Regions from separate parts of the Arthrobacter sp. JZ12 genome, predicted to be linked through region 3. Evidence: predicted binding sites of a transcription regulator. Region 3 holds the regulator's gene; each other region holds the start of a gene.
What was found. The regulator HrcA, encoded in region 3, represses chaperone genes, less so after heat shock. The targets are predictions, from matches to a motif close to TTNGCACTCGNNNNNNNCGAGTGCNAA.

Region 1 (4,945 bases), 690 kb from region 3:
GCCACGGTATGGCAAATGCCGGTTACGATCTCGACGGTGTTGAGCAGCAGCTCCTGCTTGATGTGCGGATGCTCATCATCGGCGTGAAGTTCGGGGTGGAGTTCGTTGACGCCCCGCAGCACTTCCTTGGCTACAGAGACCAGCCCGCCGTTGTAGCGGTCAACGAGGGCGAGCTCCCACTCGACGCCGAGCGTGGACTGTTGGGACTTCGCGAACTCAATCTTCACTATGTGCTCCTGACCGGTACCGGACGGTGGGAAATGTGCCTCGGTAACGCGCCATCGCGGGTGAGAACTGTCCCTAATCCTAGTGCAGGGCAAGTGATCGACCGTGCTGGATGACCCGGCTTGGCGTACCCGGTCCGTCATCCACGGCTTGGCATACTGGGGTGGTGCCGATCCTAAACAAAGACATGGTCCTGTCCATCTCGCTCGCCGCCCGTCCCAGCAATATCGGCACCCGCTTCCACAACTGGCTCTACGACGAGCTCGGCCTCAACAACATCTACAAGGCCTTCACCACCACCGACCTCCCTTCCGCGATTGCCGGTGTCCGTGCCCTCGGGATCCGCGGCTGCTCCGTCTCGATGCCGTTCAAGGAGGATGTGATCGCCCTGGTGGACAAGATGGATCCCTCCGCGCTCGCCATTGATTCCGTCAACACCATCGTGAACGACGACGGCGTCCTCACCGCCTACAACACCGACTACCTTGCGGTCGCGCAGCTGCTCGGACAGCAGGCCGGCCTGGCGCCGTCGTCGTCGGTTCTCCTGCGCGGTTCCGGGGGAATGGCGAAGGCGGTTGCCGCCGCGCTGCGGGACGCGGGCTTCACCCGGGTCACCATTGCGGCTCGCAATGAGCAGACCGGACGTGCCCTTGCCGGGTTGTACGGTTTCGCGTGGCAGTCCGAAGCGGGCAATTCCACGGCCGATCTCCTGATCAACGTGACCCCGCTCGGCATGTCCGGGTCCGACGAGTCCGCGCAGTCCTTCAGCGATGAAGCCGTCGCCGCCGCGCAGGTGGTGTTCGACGTCGTCGCACTCCCGGCGGAGACGCCGCTCATCCGCGCGGCGCGGCGCGCGGGCAAGCCGGTGATCACCGGTGCGGAGGTGATTGCCCTTCAGGCGGCCGAACAGTTTGTCCTGTACACCGGGGTGCGTCCGACCGACGAGCAGATCCGCAGGGCGGGTGAGTTCTCCCGCCAGGCCGGCTGACGCTTTGCCCACGGGCAGAATCAGCTAGGTCAGGACGGGATCTACGACGACGGCGACGCGCTCCTCGCCGAGCCGTGTCAGTACCAGCGTGGCCTTGCGGACGGACTTCTTCGAGCCGGCCAACAGTTGCTTGCGCAGCTCCTCGGGCGTGACGGAGGTGCCGCGCTTCTTGATGTCGAGGACGCCGATGTCATTGGCCTTCACCCAGGCCCGGAGCCCCTTGACGTTGTAGGGCAGCACCTCGAGCACCCGGTAGGCGCGGGCGAACGGGGTGTCCACCAGTTCGGGAGCACAGATGTAGGCGATGTTCGGATCCAGCAGATGTCCGCCGATCTGGGAGGCGACATCGGCAACGAGCCCGGTGCGGATGATCGCGCCGTCGGGTTCGTAGAGGTACCCGGCGATCGGGCCGACGGGAGCGGTGGCGTCCTCGCCGAAGTCGGTGCTGCTGGTCAGCTCCGCCGCGCCGGCCGCGCCGATCAGGAGGGCACTCCTACGGACGTTCCCGCGGCGCAGGGCGTTGAACCACAGGACCACCTCGGCGACATCGCCGTCCACCGACACCCACTGCGCCTCGCAGTCTGCGGGTATGGCGTCATGCGGAATGCCTGGGCCCAGCTTCACTCCGACCGGCATGCCCGTGGCCGCAAGGCGCTCCACGAAGGAGAGCGGTGGCGAGAAGGCCTCCGGATCGAACAGGCGCTTGGTGCCCGAGCTTGAGGTGGTCCTCCGCGCCGGATCCAGCCAGACGCCGTCGAACTCGGCAAGATCCACGGTGGCGGCGTCCGCATTCAGGACCGTGGCATTGGACCAGGGGAGCAGGTTCATGGTGGCGGCAGCAGCGGTGGTCTCGTCGAGTTCGACGGCGGTGACGTCCCGGTCCAGCGTGGCAAGGGCCATGGAGTCCGCGCCGATGCCGCAGCCCAGATCGGCAACTTTCTGGAGATTCGCACTGACGTAGCGCTGGGCATGGCGGGCGGCGACGTTCAGCCGGGTGGCCTGTTCCAGCCCGGCCGGCGTGAAGAGCATCCGCGCCGCGAATGGACCGAACTTCGCCTCCGCCTTCGCGCGAAGGCGGGACTGGGTGAGCGCTGCTGCAACCACGTCAGGAGAGTGGCCGGCTGCGCGGAGCTGTTCGTTGAGCCGGAGGCTGTCCGCCTCCGAGTAGGGGCCGAGCGAATTGAGCAGCTCCCAGCCCTCGGGAGTCAGGACGGGGGCAAGGAGGTTCTCGGTCAAGGGATCGCTTTCAAGCTTTCGTAAGGACTGCAGGGCCGGGTTCAGTCTAGAGGGTGGGCTCCTGGATGGTCGTTTGATCCGCTGTTCGGAAAGCTCCGGGGCGGCTCCTAGACGCGTCTGGCACTCGCCTTGACCGAGTGCTAACCGTTTGCATAAAGTCAGACTTGGCACTCTCGCTATGAGGGTGCTAATCCCTCGAGGATGCGCCAACCGGCACCGCGACGACGGTCAGCGCCTGCTCGAACCCCGAATCGTTCAAACCAAGTGAAGGAGAGGTCCGAGTGTCGGTCTCTATCAAGCCTCTTGAAGATCGTATTGTCGTTCGGCCGCTGGAAGCCGAGCAGACCACCGCTTCCGGTCTGGTCATCCCGGACACCGCCAAGGAGAAGCCCCAGGAGGGTGAGGTCGTCGCAGTAGGCCCCGGCCGGGTTGACGACAACGGCAACCGCGTCCCGGTCGACGTCTCCGAAGGCGATGTAGTCATCTACTCCAAGTACGGTGGAACCGAAGTCAAGCACGGCGGCCAGGAGTTCCTGGTGCTCTCCGCCCGCGACGTTCTGGCGATCGTCGTCAAGTAGCTCTTCAGAGTGAACCCCGGCCGTCCCAGGCCGGGGTTCTTTCTGTGGAACACCCCCATTCCTGACATCACTGCACAGGCCTGAAAGGAACGTAAGTTATGGCAAAGCAGTTGGAGTTCAACGACGCCGCCCGTCGCTCGCTCGAAGCCGGCGTCGACAAGCTGGCCGACACCGTCAAGGTGACCCTCGGCCCTCGCGGACGCAACGTCGTCCTCGACAAGAAGTGGGGCGCCCCCACCATCACCAACGACGGCGTAACCATCGCCCGTGAGGTCGAGCTGGACGACCCGTATGAGAACCTCGGCGCACAGCTCGCCAAGGAAGTCGCCACCAAGACCAACGACGTCGCCGGTGACGGCACGACGACGGCTACCGTCCTCGCGCAGGCGCTGGTTAAGGAAGGCCTGCGCAACGTCGCAGCTGGCGCCGCTCCCGGCGCACTCAAGCGCGGCATCGAGGTTGCGGTTGAGGCTGTTGCCGCACGCCTGCTCGAGAACGCCCGCGAGGTTGTCGGCAAGCAGACCGCGAATGTTGCCGCCATCTCGGCCCAGAGCCAGGAGGTCGGCGACCTGCTGGCCGAGGCGTTCGACAAGGTCGGCAAGGACGGCGTCATCACCATCGAGGAATCCTCGACCACCCAGACCGAGCTGGTCCTCACCGAGGGCATGCAGTTCGACAAGGGATTCCTGAGCCCCTACTTCGTCACCGATCCCGAGCGCCAGGAAGCTGTCCTCGAAGACGCGCTGATCCTGATCAACTCCGGCAAGATCTCCGCACTCCAGGAATTCCTGCCGCTGCTGGAGAAGGCTCTCCAGGCCGGCAAGCCGCTGTTCATCATCGCCGAGGACATCGAGGGCGAAGCCCTCTCCACCCTGGTGGTCAACAAGATCCGCGGCACCCTGAACGTTGTTGCCGTCAAGGCTCCGGGCTTCGGCGACCGCCGCAAGGCCATGCTCCAGGACATCGCAACCCTCACCGGTGCGCAGGTTGTCTCGCCGGACCTCGGCCTGAAGCTGGACCAGGTTGGCCTCGAGGTCATGGGTTCGGCCCGCCGCATCACCGTCACCAAGGACAACACCACCATTGTTGACGGCGCCGGCAGCGAGCAGGACGTCGCAGACCGCGTTGCCCAGATTCGGGCTGAGGTTGAGCGCACCGATTCCGATTGGGACCGCGAGAAGCTCCAGGAGCGCCTGGCCAAGCTGGCCGGCGGCGTCGGAGTCATTAAGGTCGGCGCAGCCACCGAGGTCGAGCTCAAGGAAAAGAAGCACCGCATCGAGGACGCTGTGTCCTCCACGCGCGCCGCGCTCGAAGAGGGCATCGTCGCGGGCGGCGGTTCGGCACTCATCCACGCCGTCAAGGTGCTGGACGAGGACCCCACTGTCCTGAAGCTGGAAGGTGACGCAGCAACCGCCGTCGGGCTTGTCCGCCGCGCGCTGGTGCAGCCGCTGCGCTGGATCGCTGAGAATGCAGGTTTCGAGGGCTACGTTGTCGTCGACAAGGTCGGCCAGCTTGAGGTCGGTCACGGCTTCAACGCGGTCACCGGCGGCTACGAGAACCTGGTTGACGCCGGCATCATCGACCCGGTGAAGGTCACGCGCTCGGCGCTGCGCAACGCAGCTTCGATCGCCGCGCTGGTTCTCACCACCGAGACGCTGGTTGTCGAGAAGCCCGCCGAGGACGACGCCGAGGCAGGCCACGGTCACGCGCACTGATCCAAGCGCACTGATTCAAGCCGCTTAGCGGCACGCCGCCAGGCGGCATAGGGCAACGTTCCGGTCTTTTCGAAGGCCGGAACGTTGCTCTTTTCACACCCGGATTACGTTCCCCGGAATAGGGCATCCATAGCATTCGTTCTACGATAGAGGCCGGAATTGCTGGTCCGATCGAGCCGGCCACCCATCCAAAGCATCCCCTG
Region 2 (4,945 bases), 1.6 Mb from region 3:
AGGCGACGCCGTGTTCATCACAGAGCCGGAGCAGCCAGCTCTGGCCCTCGCGGTTGCCGGTCACGTAGTGGCGGGCGAGGTCGGGGCCGTGATGGTGCGTGATCGAGGACAGCTGCGTGCCCTGCAGCAGCGAGACCTTCGCGGTGCTGTTTCCCGTGGTGACCGCACCTGCCCTCCGCGCCTCCAAAATGGCTACCCGCTGGCCCGAGCGGGCGAGCAGTGTGGCCGCGGTCAGGCCGGTGATGCCCGCGCCGACCACCACGGAGTCATAGGGGCCGGCGTCAAAGGGGTCGGTGGGGATGTTCGGTGATGATTCAAGCCAAAGGGACTTCACAGCGGATTCTCCTCCTGCGTTGAGCAACGACGACGGCGGCGGCACCGACACTCGCAGCTGACGCTCCCGCTCCGGTCACCGCTTCCGTGTGACCAACGCTAGACCGCGCTCCCAAGCACCTCAAGCAGAAGCCGGCGCACTGCGGGACTCGGAAGCGCGCAATCCTCAGTAAGCTTGCCGATACGCAAGGGAGAGGAGACACCTATGGTTGTCGCACTGCTGATCATTGACATGCAGAAGGCCTTTTTCGAGGACGAGGTTCTCGGGAAGCAGCAGGATCGAGTGGTTCAGGCATGTAACACTGCCATAGCGGATGCTAGGGAGGCGGGTGCACCCGTCTACGTGATCCGCACCGAACATCAGCGCGACAAGTCCACCTGGACTGTCAGCATGCTCGATGATGACCAGGGGTTCCTTTTCACCGGCACCGAGCAGGCCGAGCCGGTCGATGGTCTGGAGATTGATGGGTTCCCCCAGTTGGTGAAAACCCGGGACAGCGCATTCTTCGGTACCGACCTTCTGCAGCGGCTACGCAACCTCGGCGTCGATACCGTAGTGCTTGCCGGTGTTGCCACACACAACTGCGTCGCCCAGACGGCAGCCGACGCCTATGCCAACAATCTGCGCGTGGTTTACGCGGAGGACGCGATCGCGTCCACCAACGAGGAGTATGCGAGGGATGTGCTTCGTGTGCTCATGGACGAGTATCGCCAGAAGGCGCTATCGCGTAGCGACGTCAGACAGCTCTTCTCCTCGCAATCCGTGAACGCGTAGCTATGCTCCGATGCTGAAGCCGTCTTCCCTATGAAAGAGCCGGCGCCCTGCTCCGTTGTTGAGGCGCACCCATACAACTGAGGCATCGTCGGAGCGGTCCTCCAGCACGCCCGAGAATTCAGCGCCGGAGTAGTGACGAAGGGTGATTTCCTGCCCGCGTTCAAAGGCCGAAAAATCGGTCGCGGAGGAAGAAGAGGTCGTCATGGCAGGCCTTTCGGTATGTGACTGCAAACACACTAGACACCCTTTCTGAATGACCGGTGAATGCTGCTCAACCGTGGCTTGAGCAAAGACCAAGATTTATCAAACAGATAACTAAGCAAGCTGTCTATTCGCCGAAGATTGTGGCAGTCTAAGCATTGTCAGGGTGGAAAGTTGCAACTGACTAGTTCGCAGACCACAACGCCGGCGGATCCGCCACACCGGCGATTCGTCTCTTTTCGAGGATGGGGCACAGCGCAATGACAACGCATTCACCGGGTGTCGGCACCCGAACCAATATCCAAAAAGCAGCCCTCGCCGTCGGGGTAGTTTTTCTGCTCGTCGGTGTGCTGGGTTTCATTCCCGGCATAACTTCCGGCTTCGATCAGCTGCAGTTCGCCGGCCACGAGTCGGAAGCCATGCTTCTGGGTATTTTCCAGGTATCGATTCTGCACAACATCGTGCATCTGCTGTTCGGGGCGGCCGGGATCGCCATGGCTAAAACCGCGTCCGGCGCCTACAACTACCTGCTGTGGGGTGGCGTTATATACGCCGTCCTGTTCATCTACGGGTTGGTGATTCCCGCCGAGTCGGCTGCCAACTTTGTCCCCGTGAATGCGGCGGACAACGTGCTGCACCTCGTGCTGGCCATCGGGATGATCGCCTTGGCCCTTGCATTGCGGGACCGGCACCGGAGTGTACGAGATAGGTGAGAACCCACCGCTCAATCCCTTAATTCAACACGGACAAAGAACGACGACGGCGGGTTGCGGCCCGCCGTCGTCCTTTGTGTAGTTCGGTTTTGCCGAGAGGATCAGGCCTCTACAGCCTTGTCACCGCGTACCGGCTGTGCATCCTGGCCGGAGACCACCTCGATCTTCCGCGGCTTTGCGCGCTCGCTGACCGGGATGGTCACGCTCAGCACGCCGTTCTCGTAGCGGGCGGAGATTGCCTCAATGTCGATGCCCTGGCCCAGGTTGAGCTGGCGGAGGAATGATCCGCTCTCACGCTCACGGGTGAGCCACTTGACGCCTTCGACATTGCGCAGCGTCCGCTCGGCGCGGATGGTGAGCAGCTGTCCGTCAACATCGATGTCTACGGAGCCTGGATCGATGCCCGGCAGGTCGGCGCTCAGGATGTAGTGGTCACCCTCGCGGTACAGGTCCATGGGCATCAGCCGCAGGCCCTGGCGGTTGTCCAGAAGGGCGCCTGCCACGCGGTCGAGTTCACGAAATGGATCGAATTTCATTGCCATGATGGTTCACTCCCTGCGGTTAGTAGCTCTTCAGAAGTTGAGTGGGGTTCACTCAACCCCGAGAAAAGATTAGCACTCGTCCAAGGGGAGTGCTAATAGTCTCCGTTCGCCCATAGTGAACAAAACCTGCACGAAAAAGCCCGCCCCGCGAAGGCGGGACGGGCTGTCGAACGGTGCCTGCGCGGGGCCTCGATCCCCGGGCCTTCCGCGTGTGAAGCGGATGCTCTACCAGACTGAGCTACACAGGCGAATTTGTTCCTCGCCAGTTTAGGCCATGGCCGGCTCCGGGGTGCAATCGGGGCATGTGGGTAGATAATTACCCGAATGCTAAGTAGCCTGATCATTGAGTCAGGCAGCACTTCTCGAAGAACAGTGAAGGAGCTTCGGCCATGAACGATCAGGACATCCTCGCGCGGATCCAGTCCCTGGTGGAGGAAGAGCACGAGCTCAGAGGTTCCTCGTCGGACGATCCTGCAGGTTCCTCCAATGAAGACCGGCAGAACCGGTTGCGCAGGGTGGAGGAGGAACTTGACCAGTGCTGGGATCTGCTCCGGCAGCGCCGAGCCAAGCACGACGCAGGCGAAAGCCCGCAGGACGCTGAACCCCGCCCCATTGACCAGGTTGAGGGTTACCGCCAATAGCGCCGAGTCCCCGGCAAGGAGCCGGTGAAAGGACACTGCATGGAGAACCTGAAGGCGTTCGCACTGATCTGCACGCTGACTCCCTCCCCGGAGGAGTCCAGCAGCGACCTTATTGCCGACCACATCCTCGGCAAGCTGCGCGAGCAGGGGGTGTCGACGTCGTCCGCCCGCGTGGTTGACCACAACGTCGCCCCCGGCGTTCAAAAGGACATGGGAAATGGGGACCAGTGGCCGGAACTGCGACAAAAGATTCTCGATGCGGACATCTTCCTGCTCAGTGCCCCCATCTGGGTGGGGCATATGAGCAGTCTGGCTCAGCGCGTGTTTGAGCGGCTCGACGCTGACCTCTCCTCCACCGATGACGAGGGCAGGCCGATCATGTACAACAGGGTTGCGCTGACCGCGGTTGTCGGCAATGAGGATGGGGCCCACCACGTCACTGCTGAAATGCACCAGGGGCTGAACGACATCGGCTTCACCCTGCCCGCGCAGGGCGGCGTGTACTGGGTGGGCGAAGCAATGCAGACGGTCGACTTCAAGGATCTGGACGAGGTACCCGATCCGGTGGCTTCGACCATTTCCTCCATGACGGCAAACGCCGTGCACCTAGCGAAGGCGCTGAAGGTGGCGCCCTACCCGGCTCCGTAGGGGAACGCGGCCGGCGAGGCCCTAACGCCCGGTATGGCGTCAGGCGCCCTTCTTGGAGGCCTTCGAGGTCTTCTTTCCGGCGCCCTCGCCTGTCTTCTTCTCCCGGTTCTTCTCCACACTCCGGCGCAGGGCCTCCATGAGGTCGAGGACGTTGCCGCCTTCACCTTCCTCGGTCTCGCCGAATGTCTCATCGGTATCCAGGGCCTCGCCCTTCTCGAGCTTCGCCTCAATCAGGGTGCGCAATTGCTCCTGGTAATCGTCCTTGAAGTTCTCCGGATCGAAGTCCGAGGAGAATGACTCCACCAGAGCGGCGGACATTTCCTTCTCCTTCGCGGAGATACGAACCTTCTCGTCAAGGGCCGGGAAGTTGGCTTCCCGCACCTCGTCCTGCCACAGCAGGGTCTGGACCATGAGCACGTCGCCGCGCACCCGCAGCGCGGCCAGCCGGGACTTCTGTCGCAGCGAGAACTTCACGATGGCCGTTCGGTCGGTCTCCTCGAGGGTGCGGCGCAGCAGCACGTACGCCTTGGTGGATTTCGAATCCGGCTCCAGGTAGTAGGCGCGGTCAAACATGATGGGATCGATCTGCTCGCTGGGTACGAACTCGACAACCTCGATCTCCCGGCTCTTTTCCACCGGAAGCGACGCAAGGTCCTCGCTTGTCAGCACCACGGTGCGCTCGCCGTCGTCGTAGGCCTTGTCAATGTTCTTGTACTCGACCACCTCGCCGCAGATCTCGCACCGGCGCTGATAGCGGATGCGCCCGCCGTCCTTGTCGTGCACCTGGTGGAGGCTGATGTCGTGGTCCTCGGTGGCGCTGTAGACCTTCACCGGCACGTTGACCAGCCCGAACGCCACTGCGCCCTTCCAGATCGCTCTCATGTTCCTAGTGAACCAGTGTTGCCGGTGCCGGTCTACGATTGCTTGGGTGAACTCAGAACCGATGGTTACCAAGACGCTTGCCGACGGAGAGCCCGCCCTCTGGTTCGAGATGCGGTTCAATGTGCCGGCAAGGGTGCTCTGGAAGCACCTTACCGATCCCGAGAAGCTCAAGTACTGGTTCCCCTGCGAGCTGGATATCCTGCCGCGAAA
Region 3 (4,945 bases):
TGTCCCCCACCTCTCCCCACCACCCTCGCGCTCGGCGCATCTGGAGGCTTGCCGCGCTGACTACCGTCGCGCTCGCCGTTCAGGCCTGCACAGCCGGCGAACCTGCGGAAACCACGGCTAACCTGCCAGCCCAAGCAGGTGTGCTGCTTGAGTCGACAGCCAGCGTCCCTGAACTTGCTGCGCAAAGCCCCACTGCGAACGAGGCTGCGCCGTTGCTACCTGTCTACTGGATCGGGGAAAACAACGGGCTTCTGTACCGGGAGTTCATCCCGGTGGAAACAGCGGCCGACCCGATTGCGGCTGCGGTGTGGGCAATGACCAGTGCTGAACCGCTTGACGAGGATTACTACTCCCCCTGGCAGACTGCCTCGGCGGTGAACACATCGATCTCACCTGACAACGTCATCACAGTGGACATCTCCTCCGACTCCTTCGCGTCGGAAGTCAGCGCGGACGTCGCCGGCCGCGCAGTGCAGCAATTGGTGTACACAGCGACGGCCGCCGCCGCGAGTTCCGGCCAGATCGCCAGCGGCAGTCCCAGCAGCGTCCGGCTCCTGGTCGACGGCAAAGCAGGTTTCGTTGCGTTCGGCCACATAGGACTCGGAGCGCTCCTGCACAGGGACGTCAGCGCGGTAGCTCCGGTGTGGATCATAAACCCGCAGGACGGGTCCATTCCCACAGACCGCACGGTCATAATCGATGGCAGCACGATGTCCACACTGCCTGCTCTGGAATGGCGCGTACGCCGGGTAGACGGTGCGGGGGTTGCCGCCGAGGACGTTCCCAGCGGATCCGCTCCAGTGGAGGCGGGCACGGGTTCGGTGAGCCTATTCGAATTCAGCGTAACGCTGGAACCGGGCACCTACCTGGTGGAGGTGTTTGAACCATCGCCGGACGGCAGCGGTGGCGGAAGCGTGGACGACAAGCTGATCAGCATCCGGTGACGGACTGGCTCACAACGAACATCGAGGGGCCGTTCAACGTTTAGGAGCGATCACCTACCAGCGGCCGGCCAGCTGATTCAGGACAGCGATAGCCGCCGGCCCGGCGGTGGAGGCTCTGAGCACATTCCGCCCCAGCTGCACCGGAACTGCCCCGCACTTCACCAGCAGGTCAACTTCCTGAGGGCTAATACCGCCCTCAGGACCAACAATCAGCGCAATCGTTCCAACCGTGCCAGGGGACCTGCCCGCGCTGCGCGACCAGTAGCCGGCAAGCGATTCCTCGGCATCCTCGTGCAGCAGGATTCCCCCACCGATACTCTCCAGCCAGCGGGCCAGGCCCCGAGTGTCTTCCACTTCGAGGACTTCAGGTACGTGCGTGCGCCTGCTCTGCTTCGCAGCCGCGCGCACGAGGGACTCCCACTTGCTGCGTCCTTTTACAGCCTTGTCTGCGCGCCAACGGACAATACTGCGGTCCGCCTGCCAGGGCAGCACCATATCGACGCCGAGCTCCGTCGCAGCCTCCACCGCGAGCTCGGATCGGTCGGCCTTTGCCAGCGCCTGGACCAGGACAATCCTCGGTTCGGGAAGCGCGTCGACCGAAACGGCATCGACAGTTGCCGACACCGCAGTGGCCGTGGACTCCATGACCGTGCAAGTCAGGCGGCGGCCACGGCCGTCGAGAATATCGATCGTCTCCCCGGCTACCACTCGCTTCACCGTTGCCGCATGATGGGCTTCTGGTCCCCGAAGGACGAACGTTCCGCCTACGCCCGCAGCGATGACGTCGGCCGGATCGCCGAAGAAGGCCTGATTGGTCATGCGACCGGCTCAGAGGTTGCCGAGGCGTTCACGCAGCCGCGCAAAAACTCCCGAGCCGCTGCTTGCCAACTGGCCCGCCGTGGACTGCTCTCCACGCAACTCCGCAAGCCGCCGCAGGAGGTCTTCCTGCGCAGCATCAAGATTGCGCGGGGTCTCGACGCTCAGATGCACCAGCAAATCACCACGACCGTAACCGCGCAGGTGAGTAACGCCGAGGCCCTTGAGTGTAATGACCTCACCCGACTGCGTACCGGGCTTGATCGTCAGTTCCTGGTCGCCGTCGAAACTGTTCATGGTGACGGTGGTGCCCAGCGCAGCTGCCGTCATCGGCACGCTCAGCGTAGCGTGCAGGTCGTCGCCTTCGCGAAGGAACGTTGGATCACTGTTGACCCTGATTTCCACATACAGATCACCCTGGGGCCCGCCGGCAGTACCGGCCTCGCCCTGTCCGGCCAACTGGATTCGGGTGCCGGTGGCGACGCCGGCCGGAACCTTGATGGTGAGGCTGCGGCGGGACCGTACCCGGCCGTCTCCGTTGCATTCAAAGCAGGGGTGCGGGATGACCGTACCGAAACCCTGGCAGCTGCCGCAGGCCGCCGTCGTCATCACCTGGCCGAGGATGGACCGGACCGCGCGCTGCACCTGGCCTGATCCACCGCAGATGTCGCAGGTCCGCGGAGACGTGCCGGGCTGCGTGCACGATCCGTCACAGGTGGGGCAGACGGTCGCAGTGTCGACGTCGATCTTCTTGTTGGTACCGAAAACGGCATCCTTGAGGTCGATCCGGACTGCGATCATCGCGTCCTGTCCGCGCTGGGTGCGCGACGGCGGCCCGCTGGGTCCTCCACCCCCGAAGAACGTTTCGAAAATATCCTGGAAGGCGAAACCGGATCCCGAGTAGCCGCCGCCGAAACCGTTGTCAGTGCCGTTTTCATTGCCGGTGGTGTCGTAGACACGCCGTTTCTGGGGATCTGACAGGACTTCGTACGCCCGGGTGACGAGCTTGAATTCCTCAGCCGCTTCCGGACCGGGGTTGACGTCGGGATGCAGCTTGCGGGCGAGCTTCCGGTAGGCCTTCTTGATCTCTTCGCCGCTGGCATCACGTGCCACGCCAAGGACCTCGTAGTGATTACTCACTAGTGCACATCACTTCCTGTGGTTTTGCCGCGCCTGCGGCATCGGATTGGGTGCCCGCCATCCGGTCAGGCTTCATCAAGGATGCGGGAAAGGTAACGGGCCACCGCACGGACGGCGGCCATGGTGGTCGGGTAATCCATCCGGGTGGGACCAAGCACGCCGACCTTGGCCAGCGCGTCCGGGCCGTACCCGGTTGCGATGACTGATGCCTCGGCAAGTCCGCCGTACGGATTTTCGCGCCCGATACGTACGGAAACGCCAAGCGCGTCCTGCTCCATCTCGGACAGGAGCCGCAGCATGACGACCTGCTCCTCCAGCGCCTCCAGCACGGGGCCGATTGTCAACGGGAAGTCCAGCGTTGATCGCGCGAGGTTGGCAGTTCCGGCAAGCACGATGCGGTCTTCCCGGTTGCTCGCGGCCAGCTGTTCAAGGCTGTATGTCAGCGCCAGGCCCAGGTCCTTGAGGTCAGGTGGGAATTCCGCTGCGCACGCGGCCAATTGCTGCGGGACGGCGGGCAAGCGCACGCCGGACAGCTTCTCGAGAATCCTGTGCCTCAGGTCGGCGAGGTCAGGCTCCTGTGCATCGGCCGGCACCTGGACAACGCGCTGCAGCACGGACCCATTCGTGGAGATCAGGACAACCAGGACACGTCCGGGTGCGAGGAGGACGAACTCGATATGGCGGACGGAAGCGGCGCCCAGATGCGGATACTGGACCACTGCAACCTGGTTGGTCAGCTGTGCCAACAGCCTGACCGTGCGGTCGAGGACGTCATCGAGATCCTCGGCGCTTTCGAGCAAATTGCGGATTGCGCGGCGCTCAGGAGCCGACAACGGCTTGACCTCGGCGATCCGGTCGACGAACAGCCGGTAGCCCTTGTCGGTGGGTATGCGCCCGGAGCTGGTGTGGGGCGCCGTGATGAGGCCCTCCTCTTCCAGCAGCGCCATGTCGTTGCGGATCGTTGCTGAGGAAACGCCCAGCTTGTGACGTTCCACCAGCGCCTTGGATCCCACGGGCTCCCGCGAGTGCACGTAATCCTCAACGATTGCCCGCAGGACCTCCAGCCGTCGCGGCTCGCTCATGTTCACCTCCGAATGTGGACTGTTCTCTGCCCGGTCAGGGGCAACCTTCCGCTCTCACGAGTTAGCACTCAACACACCTAAGTGCCAAGTCTAATACCTTCGCCGTGATTGTTAGCATTGGCACGGCTCGGCTGTGCGTGCCGATTTTCCGGAAGCGAGAGAGGTCACATGTCGTATCACCAGTGGGGTGCACAGGACCTTTCCACGCCCGCGCGCACTGTACTCCAAAAGGTCGAGGCGCAGCCCGGCGTCGTTCTTGAAGATGTACAGAGCGGCTTCGTCGGCGAAATCCTCCGGACCGAGAAGTCCGGCGGGATGCACGTCATGATTCTGGAAGATCGCAAAGGGAAGCGGCGCACATTCCCCCTCGGCTTCGGTTTCCATGTCGACGGGACACCGGTCGAAGTTGTACCTGCCCTGCAACGCTCGGTAGCGCCGTCGAACCGGACGGCATCAGGATCCGTACGGGTTGCCGACCAGCGCGCGCGGGTAGCCCTGTCCAGCAGGATCTGGGTAGAGGGACGCCACGATGCCGAGCTCGTGGAGAAGGTCTGGGGAGATGACCTGCGGGTGGAAGGGATCGTCGTCGAGCCCCTCCACGGCGTCGATGACCTGGCATCGGCCGTACGCGGCTTCCGTCCCGCTCCGGGGCGCCGGCTGGGAATCCTGGTGGATCATCTGGTGGACGGCTCGAAGGAAGCACGCATCGCTGCGGAAGCGATGGCCGTGCCGGGAGCGGCGGGGAACGTGCTGATCGTCGGGCACCCCTACGTGGACGTCTGGCAGGCGGTGAAACCCCGTGCGCTCGGCCTTGAGGCCTGGCCGGTGATCCCCCGCAACGAGGAGTGGAAAGTCGGCATCCTCAGCCGGCTGGGCTGGCCGCACCAAACCCAGGCTGACATCGCTGCGGGCTGGAAGCGTATCCTCGGCGGCGTGACAACCTACGCGGACCTTGAGCCATCG

Region 1: groES (co-chaperone GroES) is a predicted target of HrcA. The motif match lies at 2,567-2,593, and genes of this name have one in related genera.
Region 2: GC088_RS00235 (Hsp20/alpha crystallin family protein) is a predicted target of HrcA. The motif match lies at 2,634-2,660, and genes of this name have one in related genera.

The regions. Positions count from the first base shown of each region.
Region 1 is NZ_CP045246.1:2,412,872-2,417,816, reverse strand. Features, by position in the region: gene GC088_RS11100 (glutamate--cysteine ligase) at 1-227, opposite strand, end outside; gene GC088_RS11095 (shikimate 5-dehydrogenase) at 392-1,213, shown strand; gene GC088_RS11090 (class I SAM-dependent methyltransferase) at 1,238-2,449, opposite strand; gene groES (co-chaperone GroES) at 2,731-3,027, shown strand; gene groL (chaperonin GroEL) at 3,126-4,742, shown strand.
Region 2 is NZ_CP045246.1:44,661-49,605, forward strand. Features, by position in the region: gene GC088_RS00215 (FAD-dependent oxidoreductase) at 1-334, opposite strand, end outside; gene GC088_RS00220 (cysteine hydrolase family protein) at 539-1,108, shown strand; gene GC088_RS00225 (hypothetical protein) at 1,109-1,312, opposite strand; gene GC088_RS00230 (DUF4383 domain-containing protein) at 1,570-2,022, shown strand; gene GC088_RS00235 (Hsp20/alpha crystallin family protein) at 2,124-2,564, opposite strand; tRNA gene GC088_RS00240 (tRNA-Val) at 2,739-2,812, opposite strand; gene GC088_RS00245 (DUF2630 family protein) at 2,954-3,205, shown strand; gene GC088_RS00250 (flavodoxin family protein) at 3,245-3,853, shown strand; gene GC088_RS00255 (non-homologous end joining protein Ku) at 3,893-4,735, opposite strand; gene GC088_RS00260 (SRPBCC domain-containing protein) at 4,782-4,945, shown strand, end outside.
Region 3 is NZ_CP045246.1:1,723,619-1,728,563, forward strand. Features, by position in the region: gene GC088_RS07980 (GerMN domain-containing protein) at 1-944, shown strand, start outside; gene GC088_RS07985 (16S rRNA (uracil(1498)-N(3))-methyltransferase) at 999-1,763, opposite strand; gene dnaJ (molecular chaperone DnaJ) at 1,773-2,900, opposite strand; gene hrcA (heat-inducible transcriptional repressor HrcA) at 2,966-3,982, opposite strand; gene GC088_RS08000 (DUF3097 domain-containing protein) at 4,151-4,945, shown strand, end outside.